DNA from 2 places in the Lysinibacillus telephonicus genome. Region 2 is predicted to be linked to the other one. Evidence: a T-box and tRNA genes for the amino acid it is inferred to sense, from the RefSeq annotation. Region 2 holds a T-box; the other holds one or more tRNA genes.
What was found. The T-box of region 2 lies ahead of trpS (tryptophan--tRNA ligase). A T-box ahead of a tRNA ligase gene usually reads a tRNA of that ligase, here a tRNA-Trp.

Region 1 (7,738 bases), 630 kb from region 2:
GAACGAGTGAAATTGACGAAGTAATGCGATGTGTATCGGAAGCCGCAATTAGGTTAAGTTATGAAGGGCGCACGGTGAATGCCTTGGCACTAGGAGCCGATGAAGGACGGCACTAACACCGATATGCTTCGGGGAGCTGTAAGTAAGCTTTGATCCGGAGATTTCCGAATGGGGGAACCCACTGTTCGTAATGGAACAGTATCTTGACGTGAATTCATAGCGTCATGAAGGCATACCCAGGGAACTGAAACATCTAAGTACCTGGAGGAAGAGAAAGAAATTATTCGATTCCCTAAGTAGCGGCGAGCGAAACGGGAAGAGCCCAAACCAAGAGGCTTGCCTCTTGGGGTTGTAGGACACTCAATACAAGAGTTACAAAAGAATGAATTAGGCGAAGCGATCTGGAAAGGTCCGCCAGAGCAGGTAAAAGCCCTGTAGTCGAAAGTTCATTCCCTCTTGAGTGTATCCTGAGTACGGCGGAACACGTGAAATTCCGTCGGAATCCGGGAGGACCATCTCCCAAGGCTAAATACTCCCTAGTGACCGATAGTGAACCAGTACCGTGAGGGAAAGGTGAAAAGCACCCCGGGAGGGGAGTGAAATAGAACCTGAAACCGTGTGCCTACAAGTAGTTAGAGCCCGTTAATGGGTGATAGCGTGCCTTTTGTAGAATGAACCGGCGAGTTACGATTACGTGCAAGGTTAAGTTGTAGAAGACGGAGCCGCAGCGAAAGCGAGTCTGAATAGGGCGAATGAGTACGTGGTCGTAGACCCGAAACCAGGTGATCTACCCATGTCCAGGGTGAAGGTGAGGTAACACTCACTGGAGGCCCGAACCCACGCACGTTGAAAAGTGCGGGGATGAGGTGTGGGTAGCGGAGAAATTCCAATCGAACTTGGAGATAGCTGGTTCTCTCCGAAATAGCTTTAGGGCTAGCCTCGTGATTAAGAATACTGGAGGTAGAGCACTGTTTGGACTAGGGGGGCATCTCGCTTTACCGAATTCAGACAAACTCCGAATGCCAGATATTTATACACGGGAGTCAGACTGCGAGTGATAAGATCCGTAGTCAAAAGGGAAACAGCCCAGACCACCAGCTAAGGTCCCAAAGTAATCGTTAAGTGGAAAAGGATGTGGCGTTGCTTAGACAACCAGGATGTTGGCTTAGAAGCAGCCATCATTTAAAGAGTGCGTAATAGCTCACTGGTCGAGTGACGCTGCGCCGAAAATGTATCGGGGCTAAACGATTCACCGAAGCTGTGGATGGACATCTTAGATGTCCGTGGTAGGAGAGCGTTCTAAGTGCGTTGAAGTCAGACCGGAAGGACTGGTGGAGCGCTTAGAAGTGAGAATGCCGGTATGAGTAGCGAAAGATGGGTGAGAATCCCATCCACCGTATGACTAAGGTTTCCTGAGGAAGGCTCGTCCGCTCAGGGTTAGTCGGGACCTAAGTCGAGGCCGACAGGCGTAGACGATGGACAACAGGTTGATATTCCTGTACCACCTCCCCGCCGTTTGAGTAATGGGGGGACGCAGTAGGATAGGGTAAGCGCGCTGTTGGTTATGCGCGCCCAAGCAGTAAGGCGTGGAAGTAGGCAAATCCGCTTCCTAATACGCCAAGCTGTGATGGGGAGTTCGTATGAGCGAAGTACCTGATTTCACGCTGCCAAGAAAAGCCTCTAGCGAGGCGGGAGGTGCCCGTACCGCAAACCGACACAGGTAGTCGAGGAGAGAATCCTAAGGTGTGCGAGAGAACTCTCGTTAAGGAACTCGGCAAAATGACCCCGTAACTTCGGGAGAAGGGGTGCTCTCGTGAGAGAGCCGCAGTGAATAGGCCCAGGCGACTGTTTAGCAAAAACACAGGTCTCTGCAAAACCGTAAGGTGACGTATAGGGGCTGACGCCTGCCCGGTGCTGGAAGGTTAAGAGGAGGGGTTAGTGGCATCACGAAGCTCTGAATTGAAGCCCCAGTAAACGGCGGCCGTAACTATAACGGTCCTAAGGTAGCGAAATTCCTTGTCGGGTAAGTTCCGACCCGCACGAAAGGCGTAACGATCTGGGCACTGTCTCAACGAGAGACTCGGTGAAATTATAGTACCTGTGAAGATGCAGGTTACCCGCGACAGGACGGAAAGACCCCGTGGAGCTTTACTGTAGCTTGATATTGAATTTTGGCACAACTTGTACAGGATAGGTAGGAGCCAGAGAACTCGGAGCGCCAGCTTCGAGGGAGGCGTCGGTGGGATACTACCCTGGTTGTGTTGAAATTCTAACCCATACCCCTTAGCGGGGTAGGAGACAGTGTCAGGTGGACAGTTTGACTGGGGCGGTCGCCTCCTAAAAGGTAACGGAGGCGCCCAAAGGTTCCCTCAGAATGGTTGGAAATCATTCGTAGAGTGTAAAGGCACAAGGGAGCTTGACTGCGAGACCTACAAGTCGAGCAGGGTCGAAAGACGGGCTTAGTGATCCGGTGGTTCCGCATGGAAGGGCCATCGCTCAACGGATAAAAGCTACCCCGGGGATAACAGGCTTATCTCCCCCAAGAGTCCACATCGACGGGGAGGTTTGGCACCTCGATGTCGGCTCATCGCATCCTGGGGCTGTAGTCGGTCCCAAGGGTTGGGCTGTTCGCCCATTAAAGCGGTACGCGAGCTGGGTTCAGAACGTCGTGAGACAGTTCGGTCCCTATCCGTCGTGGGCGTAGGAAATTTGAGAGGAGCTGTCCTTAGTACGAGAGGACCGGGATGGACACACCGCTGGTGTACCAGTTGTCTTGCCAAAGGCATCGCTGGGTAGCTATGTGTGGACGGGATAAGTGCTGAAAGCATCTAAGCATGAAGCCCCCCTCAAGATGAGATTTCCCATTACGCAAGTAAGTAAGATCCCTCAAAGACGATGAGGTAGATAGGTTCGAGGTGGAAGTGTGGCGACACATGGAGCTGACGAATACTAATCGATCGAGGACTTAACCAAAATTTTGAACGTATTCAATGTCTTTATCCAGTTTTGAGAGAACGAACTCTCAATTAAATAAAGGAACTTCGCCTAAGAGCGCAACATCCTGTTGCAACGGCGAAGCCAGCACATCCATGTGCAAGTGAAGTGATGATGGCAAAGAGGTCACACCCGTTCCCATACCGAACACGGAAGTTAAGCTCTTTAGCGCCGATGGTAGTTGGGGGCTTCCCCCTGTGAGAGTAGGACGTCGCTTCGCTTATTTTTTATGTGGAGGATTAGCTCAGCTGGGAGAGCACCTGCCTTACAAGCAGGGGGTCGGCGGTTCGAGCCCGTCATCCTCCACCATATATGCCGGTGTAGCTCAGTTGGTAGAGCAACTGACTTGTAATCAGTAGGTCGTGGGTTCGACTCCTATCGCCGGCACCATTTTTTCGAGCCATTAGCTCAGTGGTAGAGCATCTGACTTTTAATCAGAGGGTCGAAGGTTCAAGTCCTTCATGGCTCACCAGTTTTAATATTAATGCGGGTGTGGCGGAATTGGCAGACGCACTAGACTTAGGATCTAGCGCCGTAAGGCGTGGAGGTTCGACTCCCTTCACCCGCACCATTTATTTAGCGCCCGTAGCTCAATTGGATAGAGCGTCTGACTACGGATCAGAAGGTTGTGGGTTCGACTCCTGCCGGGCGCGCCAATACATACATTGTTTTTAGTATATAGTTTAAATTTAGCGAATTAAATAGGGGCATAGTTCAACGGTAGAATAGAGGTCTCCAAAACCTTTGGTGTGGGTTCGATTCCTACTGCCCCTGCCATTATTTTTAAGCATGATGGCGGCTGTGGCGAAGTGGTTAACGCACCGGATTGTGGTTCCGGCATTCGTGGGTTCGATTCCCATCAGCCGCCCCATTTAAAATTTAAGACTGAACTTTTAAGATATATTTTTGGGGTATAGCCAAGCGGTAAGGCAACGGATTTTGATTCCGTCATGCCCAGGTTCGAATCCTGGTACCCCAGCCATTTTCGAGGAAGTAGTTCAAAATCGATAACTCTGGGGCCTTAGCTCAGCTGGGAGAGCGCCTGCCTTGCACGCAGGAGGTCAGCGGTTCGATCCCGCTAGGCTCCACCATTGAAATGTAAATACGGAGGAATACCCAAGTCCGGCTGAAGGGATCGGTCTTGAAAACCGACAGGCGGGTTAAACCGCGCGGGGGTTCGAATCCCTCTTCCTCCGCCATTTTCTTTAAATTTGATTTTATAATATTATCGCGGGGTGGAGCACGAACGAATAAGCTTCGTAGAAATGCTTCAGCATAACGATTTCGCAGACATCTTGAATGGCTTATCGAAATCGGGACGGTTCGAGATTTACTTAATGCGTTATGACAAAGTTTATATCTGATAACTAATATTACCGCGGGGTGGAGCAGTTCGGTAGCTCGTCGGGCTCATAACCCGAAGGTCACAGGTTCAAATCCTGTCCCCGCAACCAAAAGGTCCCGTGGTGTAGCGGTTAACATGCCTGCCTGTCACGCAGGAGATCGCCGGTTCGATCCCGGTCGGGACCGCCATTTAAAATGGGTCGATAGCTCAGTTGGTAGAGCATTTGACTGAAGCTCAAAGTGTCGGCGGTTCGATTCCGTCTCGACCCACCATTAAGCGGGTGTAGTTTAATGGTAAAACCTCAGCCTTCCAAGCTGATGTCGTGGGTTCGATTCCCATCACCCGCTCCAATAGGGGCCTATAGCTCAGCTGGTTAGAGCGCACGCCTGATAAGCGTGAGGTCGATGGTTCAAGTCCATTTAGGCCCACCATAACAATATTCCGAAGTAGCTCAGTGGTAGAGCAATCGGCTGTTAACCGATCGGTCGTAGGTTCGAGTCCTACCTTCGGAGCCATATGGGGAAGTACTCAAGAGGCTGAAGAGGCGCCCCTGCTAAGGGTGTAGGTCGGGTAACCGGCGCGAGGGTTCAAATCCCTCCTTCTCCGCCATACATAATGTTTTGGCCCGTTGGTCAAGTGGTTAAGACACCGCCCTTTCACGGCGGTAACACGGGTTCGAATCCCGTACGGGTCATAAATAAATCGTAGTAATTAAATAAATAATCTAGTGAAAGTATCTTAGGGAGATCCTCTAAAGAGTAGGACGTCGCTAGGCAAAAAAGCCCGATTCTTATGAATCGGGCTTTAGTGTATCTGCAATAGGAGGTAGAAATCCCCTTATTTTATCATCTTTATTTTTTTGTTCACTCAGCATCTATACTTTTTAAAAATTTATAGCGATTCAACTTGTTGCCCTAAGTGAAGGTGCACGAATGGTATATTAGTTTCTATGCTAATTATGGGCAAGATTCATATCGTTTTTCAAAGAATAAACCATTAACTTTGTTCTTACCAAAATAAATTTAAAATAACAATTTTGTTATGCCGAATTAACTTAAAAGAAAAAGTTAATTCGGCATTTTTTATTCCTCTACCAAATAATGATAAATATCATACTGCACTGGTTGCTCTAATACTAAATTCATTGTTACAACGGATAGGTTGTTTCCTTTACCATCAGGCATTGTTTCGTTTTTAGCGCTATCCTTTAAAATATCCACTTTGCCCAAATAGTAGAAGTCGGTCCCTTCACCATCATCTTTTTTAGTGAATAAGTGAATATCCATATCATTTTCTTTATAGGAAAGTATAGTTTTTACTTCATTAGAATCAAGATTAAGTCGATTTCGTGTAAACCATCTAAACAGTTCGGGTGCTAAAAATTCATCACCATATGCCTGACTAGATTCTACTTTATCTTTTTTATGGTATGTAACAAATATCGGACAAGTATTATATTTAGCACGATAACCATAAATTGTGGATGAATCATCATGCGGCCAGTTTAAAAGTCTACATACGTCTCTTCTTGAATACTTCTCATACAATGTTAATGGCTGTGTTTTATTATACTTTTCATTTTTTATATAAGCACATTTAATAATATCTACAATATAGTTATTGAAGTTTAAATCTCGTAAACTCTCTTGAATCTCCTCATTAAATTGGTAGTTTCCATTTACTAATTCAATGATTGGTTTAAATCTATACTTTTTCACGTCGTTTTGAACATGAAACTTAAGAGAAAACATATTTTCAACGGATTCAATTGTTTTTTTATCGTAGTAGGTACCAAAGTCCATGAGATTTTGAATGTAATCAGTTTTTGAAATTACAGGATTTAGGAGTAGCATGTTTATCAGCAATATCTCATGGATTCGTTTTCCATTTAAAAACTCTTTTGAGATCATGGTCAAAACTGCTTGTTCATAATCAGATAAAGAAGGTATCTCTTCTTTCATTTTTAAAAGAAAATTGTAATAGTTATCTACAGAACTAATGATTACTTCTGGGTCCAATGAATTTTGTTCTATAAAATCATGTAGGGTTGGGATACGCCCTAAACGATTTTTTACTTCTATATAAGCATCGCGTAAAGTTTTCATTGTTGATAGCTTTGTATTATTAATAGCATCAAAAATCTTCTTCTTCGCAATCTCTTCAAAGTTAATTGTAGAAACACCTTGAATATAATCAGTATTTACGGTTTTTCTACGTACATTATCTTTATTCATTGACTGATCGCCTGAAAGGGCGATTGGAATTAAGTAATTATTTTTATAATTACCAATAAAATCGATAATTGTAACATAGTCCTTTGAATCGTGTTTACGCAGACCACGTCCAAGCTGTTGTATGAAAATAATACTTGATTGAGTTTGACGTAGCATCACAATTTGATTCAAGAAGGGAATATCAATGCCTTCATTAAAAATATCGACAGTTAGAATATATTGGAGTTCACCATTCTCCAATTTTTTTATGGCATCTTCTCGTTCCTTTTGAGAGTTATCACCTGTTAACGCAATAGTTTTAAGTCCAGCCTCATTTAATGCGATTGAGAGATTTCGTGATTCCTCTTTTGAACTACAGAACATTAAACCACGAACACGTTCACCTGAATAACCATAATAATTGATCTTTTCAATAATATGTTTTACGCGCTCAATAGAAACTAAATTTCTAAGGTCAGTAATATCATCAATTAGTTCTCCATCTTTTTCATAGTCTAAAACACCAAAATAATGGAAAGGACAGAGCATTTCTTCTTCAAGGGCTTCTTGCAAACGGATTTCGTAGGCAATATTATAATCAAATAAGTCATAAATGTTGAAGCCGTCTGTACGTTCAGGTGTAGCCGTCATACCAAGTAAAAATTGGGGCTCAAAGTAATTAATAATTTTTAAGTATGACTCAGCACCTGCTTTATGAACCTCATCAATTAATACATAATCAAATTGGTCTTTTGCAAATTGTTGCAAATAACCGTCTCTTGAGATTGTTTGAATTGTTGCAAACAAATATTTTGCATTTACCTCTTTTGAGTTGCCAGAAAGAATGCCGTAATCGTCTTCATGACCTCCAAGGATTTTTCTATAATCCTGCATAGCTTTCTTTAAAATCTGTTCTCGATGCACGACAAAGAGCATTTTTCTTGGTGAAAAATTTCGTACATCAAATGCAGAAAGATAGGTTTTACCAGTACCGGTAGCAGATATAATTAATCCTTTTTTAGCTCCAGTAGCTCTAAGGTTTTTTAATTGTTCTAATGCAAGACTTTGCATTTTATTCGGTTTAATCGATAGGCTACTAGCTAAATTATTAGTTAGGTATGTTGTATTTAATTCCAAAGCATTTGTAGTGATTCTATTAATAAAGGGTTGTAAATCATACGTTTGT
Region 2 (7,738 bases):
TAAAGGCTCTGAAAAAATATTGCGTTCTCTATATGGAATGTCATGTTCTTCTAACCATGCTTTAGCTTTTCTACATGATGTACAGCTTGGAGAGGTAAATAATGTTACAATCATTATTACACTTCCTTTCTTAGTGGTTTAATCTATTTTCAAGCTCTTATTAATTTAGAATTAATTTAATTTAAGATTATGTTTTTATTATACATCATTCTTTCCCATTTGGATATAGTCTACCAATAAAAAAGATGTAACAGATAATATTTATTGTGAACAAATATTCTCTATAATACAGACATTTTCATTATCAATAGCTATAGCTATAATTTATATTCCCTCTATATTCCAAGTTCAAACATATCCTAAAAAAATTCTTACACTACTTATCCCATTCTCAATTAGTCGACATTAATCGAGAAATAATCATAACTTTCTGTTAATTGCAACGCTTTTTTACAGAAAATTATTTTGTTAAAATATTTTTTATTAATACAATGTTAGCCAAACTCATACTTTTTCATTCCAATTTTAGAAAGAAAATATCATTTGCTTTTATACCTGTTTTTTTATATAATTTTTAAACAAATTGGAAAAACTATGACAAAGAGTAGTACATTTGATTTCCGTGCATAGAGAATCTGTGGTTGGTGCAAACAGAAGACGGAACAAATGGAATGGACTTTCGAGTTGGCTTTATGAACCTTAGTAGTAAAGCTCGTACACTTCACGTTACGAAGATCAAGTGGTCGAACTTTTTTCGACAAGCTGGGTGGTACCGCGGATTCAACATCATTCGTCCCTATACGTTAATCGTATGGACGCATGATGTTTTTTTATTTGGTGGTAAAAAGCACTCGCCTGCTTTGCCAAACTAAATTGATTTTTCATATAGGAGGATTTTTTATGAAAACTATCTTTTCAGGAGTTCAACCAACAGGAGTTATTACATTGGGAAATTATATCGGAGCATTTATGCAATTTCCTTTACTTCAAGATGAAGGCAATGCAATATATTGTATTGTTGACCAACACGCAATTACTGTTCCACAAGATCCGAAAGAATTACAGCAAAACATTCGTACACTCGCTGCAACATATTTAGCTACAGGAATTGATCCAAATAAAGCAACTCTATTCATTCAATCTGAAGTACCGGCGCACGCACAAGCAGGATGGATGTTACAATGTGTTGCAACAATTGGTGAATTAGAACGTATGACACAATTTAAAGACAAATCTGAAGGAAAAGAATCTGTAACAGCAGGTCTTTTAACGTACCCACCATTAATGGCTGGCGATATCCTTTTATATAATACAAACATTGTACCAGTTGGTGATGATCAAAAGCAGCATATCGAATTAACACGTGATCTTGCAGAACGATTTAATAAACGTTATGGAGAAGTATTTGTTATTCCTGAAATTCAATTGCCAAAAGCAGGCGCACGTATTAAATCATTACAAGAACCAACTAAGAAAATGAGTAAATCTGATCCAAATACTAAGGCAACAATTCGATTCTTAGATACACCAAAACAAATTGAAAAGAAAATTAAATCCGCTGTTACGGATTCTGATGGTTATGTAGCTTTTGATGAAGAAAATAAGCCAGGTGTTTCAAACTTATTAACAATCGAGTCCGCTGTAACAGGCATCGATATCGAAACACTTGTTAAAAAATATGAAGGCTTGGGCTATGGTGCATTTAAAGAGGGTGTAGCAACAAGTCTAATCGAGCACCTATCCCCTATACAGGAAAGATTCAATGAATTAATTAACTCAGATGAACTAGACAAAATTTTAGATGAAGGCGCCCAAAAAGCAAATGCAATCGCTTCTAAAACGATTAGCAGAATGGAGAGCGCGATGGGATTAGGTCGAAAATTAAAATAAATAATACAATTAACGACCCGATCCCTAAGTATAATTCATAAGTTCCAAGTATGAATGCCCAAACAGCAGACCATGAATAACCGAGTGTTCTATAATTTAAATATAGTAAAAGATTGCCAAAAGACATAACACAAATGCCATAGTTAAATAAAAAAAGAATAAAACGAAACATGTCCACCTTCCTTTATTAAGTTAATATTCATTTTGCCATATAAAAATGCCTTTAGCTTTTCGCTAAAGGCATTTTTGTTATCGACAAAGTTCTATTTTCTATTATTGAACTTAATCTATTTTTCTTAATAATAAACTTGCATTATGTCCACCAAAGCCTAATGAATTACTCATTGCATATTCAACATATTGTTGTCGCGCTTTGTTTGGAACATAATCTAAATCACATTCAGGATCTGGAGTTGTTAAGTTAATTGTTGGAGGTAAAATACCTTCTTTTAAGGCAAGAGCAGTAAAGATTGCCTCTACACCGCCAGCTGCCCCCAATAAATGTCCTGTCATTGATTTTGTTGAGCTCATTGCTAATTTATAAGCATGCTCACCAAATACTGATTTAACAGCCATTGTCTCGAATAAATCGTTATATGGCGTACTTGTTCCGTGTGCGTTAATATATCCAACTTGTGTTGGATCAATTCCACCATCATCTATTGCTTGTTGAATTGCGCGGGCAGCTCCCTCTCCATTTGGAGCAGGCGCTGTAATATGATGAGCATCCCCTGTTGAACCATAGCCAACAATTTCTGCATAAATTTTGGCACCGCGAGCTTTCGCAAATTCATAGTCTTCAAGTACTAGAACTCCTGCTCCTTCTGCGATAACGAATCCATCGCGATTTGCATCAAACGGACGAGAAGCAGTTTCTGGATCAGGGTTTAGTGATAATGCTGTACTTGAGCAGAAACCAGCAACTGCCATGTTAACAATAGGAGCCTCAGCACCGCCAGTTATCATCACGTCTGCATCACCGCGTTGAATAACTTTAAATGCATCACCAATCGAGTTTGTACCTGATGCACAAGCAGTTACTGAACAAGAATTAATGCCCTTTGCACCTAAGTGTATTGAAACTTGACCAGAAGCCATATTTGGAATCATCATTGGTACGAAGAATGGGCTTACTCGACGTACACCTCGTTGCTGGAACATTTCAAATTGATTTTCAAACGTTTCCATACCACCAATACCAGATCCAATCCAAACACCAACTTTATGTGCAATATCGTCTGTAATTGTTAAATTAGCATCTTTTACTGCCATAATTGATGAAGCAAGTGCATAATGAGTGAAACGGTCCATTTTTCTTGCTTCTTTTTTTTCAACGTATTGTTCAATATCAAAATCTTTAACTTCCGCTGCTACTTTTGCAGGGAATTTTTCAGTGTCTAATCTTGTTAATGGGCCTACACCTGATTTACCAGCGATTAACGCTTGCCACGTTTCTTCTGCTGTATTCCCTAGAGGTGTAACAGCTCCAATACCTGTAATCACTACTCTTCTCTTCATAGTATTCTTTATCCCCCTTAGGTTATAAACTATTTTTAAGTTACTATAAATGATTTTACAATTCCATTATTTACCCCATTTAATGACAGCTGCTCCCCATGTTAAACCACCGCCAAAACCAACTAATACTATTATATCATCATCTTTAATATTACCATCGTCTAATTCATCTTTTAATGCAATTCCAATTGATGCCGATGATGTATTTCCATATTTATGGATTCTTTTAGATAGTTTTTCTTCTGGCAGTTCTAAACGTTCTCTGGATGCTTCCATAATGCGGATATTCGCTTGATGTGGGATTAAAAAGTCAACATCTTCCTTGGATAACCCTGCTTTTTCTAATACAGATACTGCAGATTCTCCCATTTGTCTTACTGCAAATTTAAATACTTCTCGGCCATTCATTGATATCGCATCACGTTCATTTAAAAATAGATGTTTCCCACCTGTACCATCAGCACCTAATTCAAATGCTAAAATGCCTCGACCATCACTTACTTCTCCGACCACAGCTGCACAAGCACCATCACCAAATAATACTGCCGTATTTCTGTCTGTCCAATCAGTAATTTTTGATAATTTTTCTGCGCCTACTACTAATACATATTGATAGCTTTTACTTTCAACAAATTGTTTAGCCGTTGCTAATCCATAAATAAAGCCAGAACAAGCTGCTGAAACGTCCATTGCTGAAGCATTAACTGCACCTAAATATTCTTGCAGCTGACATGCAACACTAGGAAATGATTGATCTGGAGTTACAGTTGCAACTAATATTAAGCCGATTTGATCAGCTGTAATATTCGCATCTTCAAGAGCTTTCTTGGCAGCTTCTAAAGCAAGTTTAGATGTATTTTCATCATCTCCAGCAATTCTTCTTTCTTGGATTCCTGTTCTTGTTCTAATCCATTCATCATTTGTATCTAAAATTTGTTCTAAATCAAAATTCGTAACTATTTTTTCGGGAACGTATTTCCCTAACCCAATAATCCCTGCATTCATTTTGAATCCCCCAATCTTTAAGACTAACATTTAGTACTTGGTCATAATTATAGCTCATAAATTTTCTTTCCTCAACCTTTAATTCATGAATTGTTCTAAAAGTTTATTGTCCTTTTTTATAGTCCTATGTTATGATAAGTAAGATGAATATAGGTATACTATTGAAAAACGTTCAGTAGAGGTGAAATTAATGCAATATTTAATGACTTTAGTATGGTCTTTCCTATTAGTTACAATGTTAAACTATGTAGTTAGCTCAGTTTTAGATGCTGATTTTAACTTTGCAACTGGCGCTATTATTTCAGTGATTTTTACTGTCTTAGTATTTATTATTAGTGCAATTATTCCAAACGAGCCTACACCAGACGCAGAGCATCATTAATATTTAACTACCAAAGCACTTCAGAATAGGCGAAGTGCTTTTTTATTTTTATAATAGATGAATGATTAAAACAAAAATTCCAGCCTCCAATGAAGCTGGAATCGTAGTATGAAGATTATAATAATTTTGTCAATCTCGCTTTCTTGTAGCTGTACAAACTATGTACAACAGGCTCATTCGAGAATGACAATTAATTATACTTTTCTTAAATAAATCTAGATCATTTTATATAAATCTTTCCGCTGCTATAAAAACTCTATTTCGAAACAACTAATTCTCCATCTTCCATAATTACTTGCAATGAATCACCTGGAAGCACTTGACCTTTTAACAGCTCTTTTGCAACTGCTGTTTCAACATAGCGTTGAATAAAGCGTTTTAAAGGCCTTGCACCAAACTGTGGATCAATCCCATTTTCTACTATCCATGAAATAACATTATCTTTTACCTTTAACTCAATCTCTTGTTCAGCAACACGCTGTTGCAATTGTTGTACATATTTCCAAGCAATTGCATTAAAGTGTTCGGAAGTTAATGCATGGAATATAATAATATCATCAACTCGGTTTAACAATTCTGGTTTAAAATGCCCTCTTAGCTCAGCCATCACTAATTGTTCTACAGAGTCATTCTCATTTGCCTCTAATAAGTAATGCGAACCAATATTTGATGTCATAATAACAACCGTATTCGTAAAGTTCACTAAACGACCTTGACTGTCCGTAATTCGACCATCATCTAAAATTTGCAATAATATATTTGCGACATCTGGATGTGCTTTTTCAATTTCATCCAATAATACGACTGAATATGGATTTCTGCGAACAGCCTCTGTTAATTGTCCACCCTCTTCATAACCGATATATCCTGGTGGGGCTCCTACAAGGCGTGAAACACTATGCTTTTCCATATATTCGCTCATATCGATGCGAATAAAATGTTCCTCCGAATCAAAAAGTTGTGCAGCAAGCGCTTTTGCAAGCTCTGTTTTACCTACACCGGTTGGACCTAGGAATATAAATGAACCGATTGGCCGATTTGGATCGTTTATTCCAGAACGTGCACGCCAAACAGCTTCTGTTACAAGATTTACTGCCATGTCTTGTCCAACGACCCTTTCATGAAGAGTATCCTTTAAACGGAGCAATTTTTCACGTTCACCTTCAACAAGCTTTGTAACAGGGATTCCTGTCCATCTTGAAACAATCGCTGCAATTTCCTCAGCAGTTACTTCTTCTCGTAAAATTCTTGCTTCTGATTCTTTCTTTAATTCTTCTTCAAGACTTGCCAATTCTTTCTCCAATGCAGGAATTTTACCATGACGAAGCTCCGCCGCTTTATTTAGGTCATATTTACTTTCAGCTTCTTCTAAGTCTCGACGGTAGCGATCCAACTGTTCTCGTTTTTTCTGGATTGTCTGCAAGCTTTGTTTTTCTTGCTCCCATTTTTTGCGCATATCTTCAGCAGCTTGCTTTAAAGTTGCTAATTCTGAACGTAGCACATCTAAACGTTTCTTGCTAGCTTCATCCTTTTCTTTAGTTAAAGCCTGTTCTTCAATTTCTAATTGCATAACACGACGAGTAACCGCATCTAGTTCTTGCGGCATTGAATCAATTTCTGTACGAATCATAGCACATGCTTCATCGATCAAATCAATTGCTTTATCAGGTAAAAATCTGTCCGTAATGTAACGATTTGAAAGCTCTGCTGCCGCCAAATTTGCGCGGTCATGAATACGAACTCCATGATGCAATTCAAAGCGCTCTTTCAATCCTCGTAAAATGGATACCGTATCTTCTATAGAAGGTTCCCGTACCATGACCTGTTGGAAGCGTCGTTCAAGAGCCGGATCCTTTTCAATATACATACGATATTCATCTAAAGTAGTAGCACCAATACAGTGCAATTCACCACGGGCAAGCATTGGTTTTAGCATATTTCCTGCATCCATTGCTCCGTCAGTTTTTCCCGCCCCAACAATCGTATGAATTTCATCGATAAACAATATTATACGACCGTCCGAGTCCTTTACTTCTTTTAATACACCTTTTAAACGTTCTTCAAATTGTCCACGATAGCTTGCTCCTGCAATTAAAGCACTCATATCAAGCTCATATAGGATACAATCCTTCAACCCTTCTGGTACATCTTTTCGAACAATTCTTTGTGCTAACCCTTCAACAATTGCAGTCTTACCTACACCAGGCTCACCAATTAAAATAGGGTTGTTTTTCGTTTTTCTTGATAGGATACGAATTACATTTCGAATTTCTTCATCACGACCAATAACAGGATCCATTTTGCCATTTTTTACTTGTTCAATTAAATTGCGACCAAATTGCTCTAATGGACTACGATTATCTTGCTGCTGAAATTGCATCCTTTAACACCCTTTCAAAATGGAAATTACACTTTGACCTTTTTTGACTATTTTGATTATAAGCTGTTTAAAAAGTAAATGCAAAAATTATCACTATAAAGTTTTTTCGATATTTTAAAGAGTTATGCTATTCTATATTTGGATACATATTTTTGAATTTTATTTAATTATCCTTAAAAATTGCATTAGTTTTCACTATTTAAAGGATGTGATGAGACGATGACATTGATAAATTCATTACCTGTAGATTTTTATCGGTTATTTGAGGAACATGGCTTATTACTGAAAGTTGATAAAGGCAGTCGTATCTTTCAAGAGGGTGAAAGTGCCGGCGATATTTTTTTAATTAAAAACGGCTCAGTACAAATTAGTAAAGAAACTGAAAGTGGAAAAGAACTAACTTTTCGAATTTGTGGAAAAAAAAATATTATTGGAGAATGTACTTTATTTAGTCCATTAACAATGCATTCAACATCTGCAAAAGCAATCGTTCAAACTGAACTTCTTACAATTAGCAAGGATTCCCTTGAAATGATGTTGACTCAACAGCCTTCACTAATGAT

Region 1: it encodes a tRNA-Trp, which carries the amino acid that the T-box ahead of trpS (tryptophan--tRNA ligase) is inferred to sense. The anticodon was not compared.

Annotation. Positions count from the first base shown of each region.
Region 1 is NZ_CP155468.1:540,596-548,333, forward strand. Features, by position in the region: rRNA gene MKY04_RS02530 (23S ribosomal RNA) at 52-2,973, shown strand; rRNA gene rrf (5S ribosomal RNA) at 3,099-3,214, shown strand; tRNA gene MKY04_RS02540 (tRNA-Val) at 3,228-3,303, shown strand; tRNA gene MKY04_RS02545 (tRNA-Thr) at 3,309-3,384, shown strand; tRNA gene MKY04_RS02550 (tRNA-Lys) at 3,392-3,466, shown strand; tRNA gene MKY04_RS02555 (tRNA-Leu) at 3,481-3,565, shown strand; tRNA gene MKY04_RS02560 (tRNA-Arg) at 3,574-3,650, shown strand; tRNA gene MKY04_RS02565 (tRNA-Trp) at 3,698-3,771, shown strand; tRNA gene MKY04_RS02570 (tRNA-His) at 3,790-3,865, shown strand; tRNA gene MKY04_RS02575 (tRNA-Gln) at 3,902-3,976, shown strand; tRNA gene MKY04_RS02580 (tRNA-Ala) at 4,010-4,085, shown strand; tRNA gene MKY04_RS02585 (tRNA-Ser) at 4,101-4,193, shown strand; tRNA gene MKY04_RS02590 (tRNA-Met) at 4,372-4,448, shown strand; tRNA gene MKY04_RS02595 (tRNA-Asp) at 4,452-4,527, shown strand; tRNA gene MKY04_RS02600 (tRNA-Phe) at 4,536-4,611, shown strand; tRNA gene MKY04_RS02605 (tRNA-Gly) at 4,616-4,689, shown strand; tRNA gene MKY04_RS02610 (tRNA-Ile) at 4,694-4,770, shown strand; tRNA gene MKY04_RS02615 (tRNA-Asn) at 4,780-4,854, shown strand; tRNA gene MKY04_RS02620 (tRNA-Ser) at 4,858-4,948, shown strand; tRNA gene MKY04_RS02625 (tRNA-Glu) at 4,962-5,033, shown strand; gene MKY04_RS02630 (DEAD/DEAH box helicase) at 5,422-7,738, opposite strand, start outside.
Region 2 is NZ_CP155468.1:1,171,995-1,179,732, reverse strand. Features, by position in the region: gene spxA (transcriptional regulator SpxA) at 1-111, opposite strand, end outside; T-box leader at 586-801, shown strand; gene trpS (tryptophan--tRNA ligase) at 901-1,890, shown strand; gene fabF (beta-ketoacyl-ACP synthase II) at 2,173-3,408, opposite strand; gene MKY04_RS05510 (beta-ketoacyl-ACP synthase III) at 3,475-4,413, opposite strand; gene MKY04_RS05505 (YjzD family protein) at 4,604-4,795, shown strand; gene MKY04_RS05500 (ATP-dependent Clp protease ATP-binding subunit) at 5,052-7,175, opposite strand; gene MKY04_RS05495 (Crp/Fnr family transcriptional regulator) at 7,395-7,738, shown strand, end outside.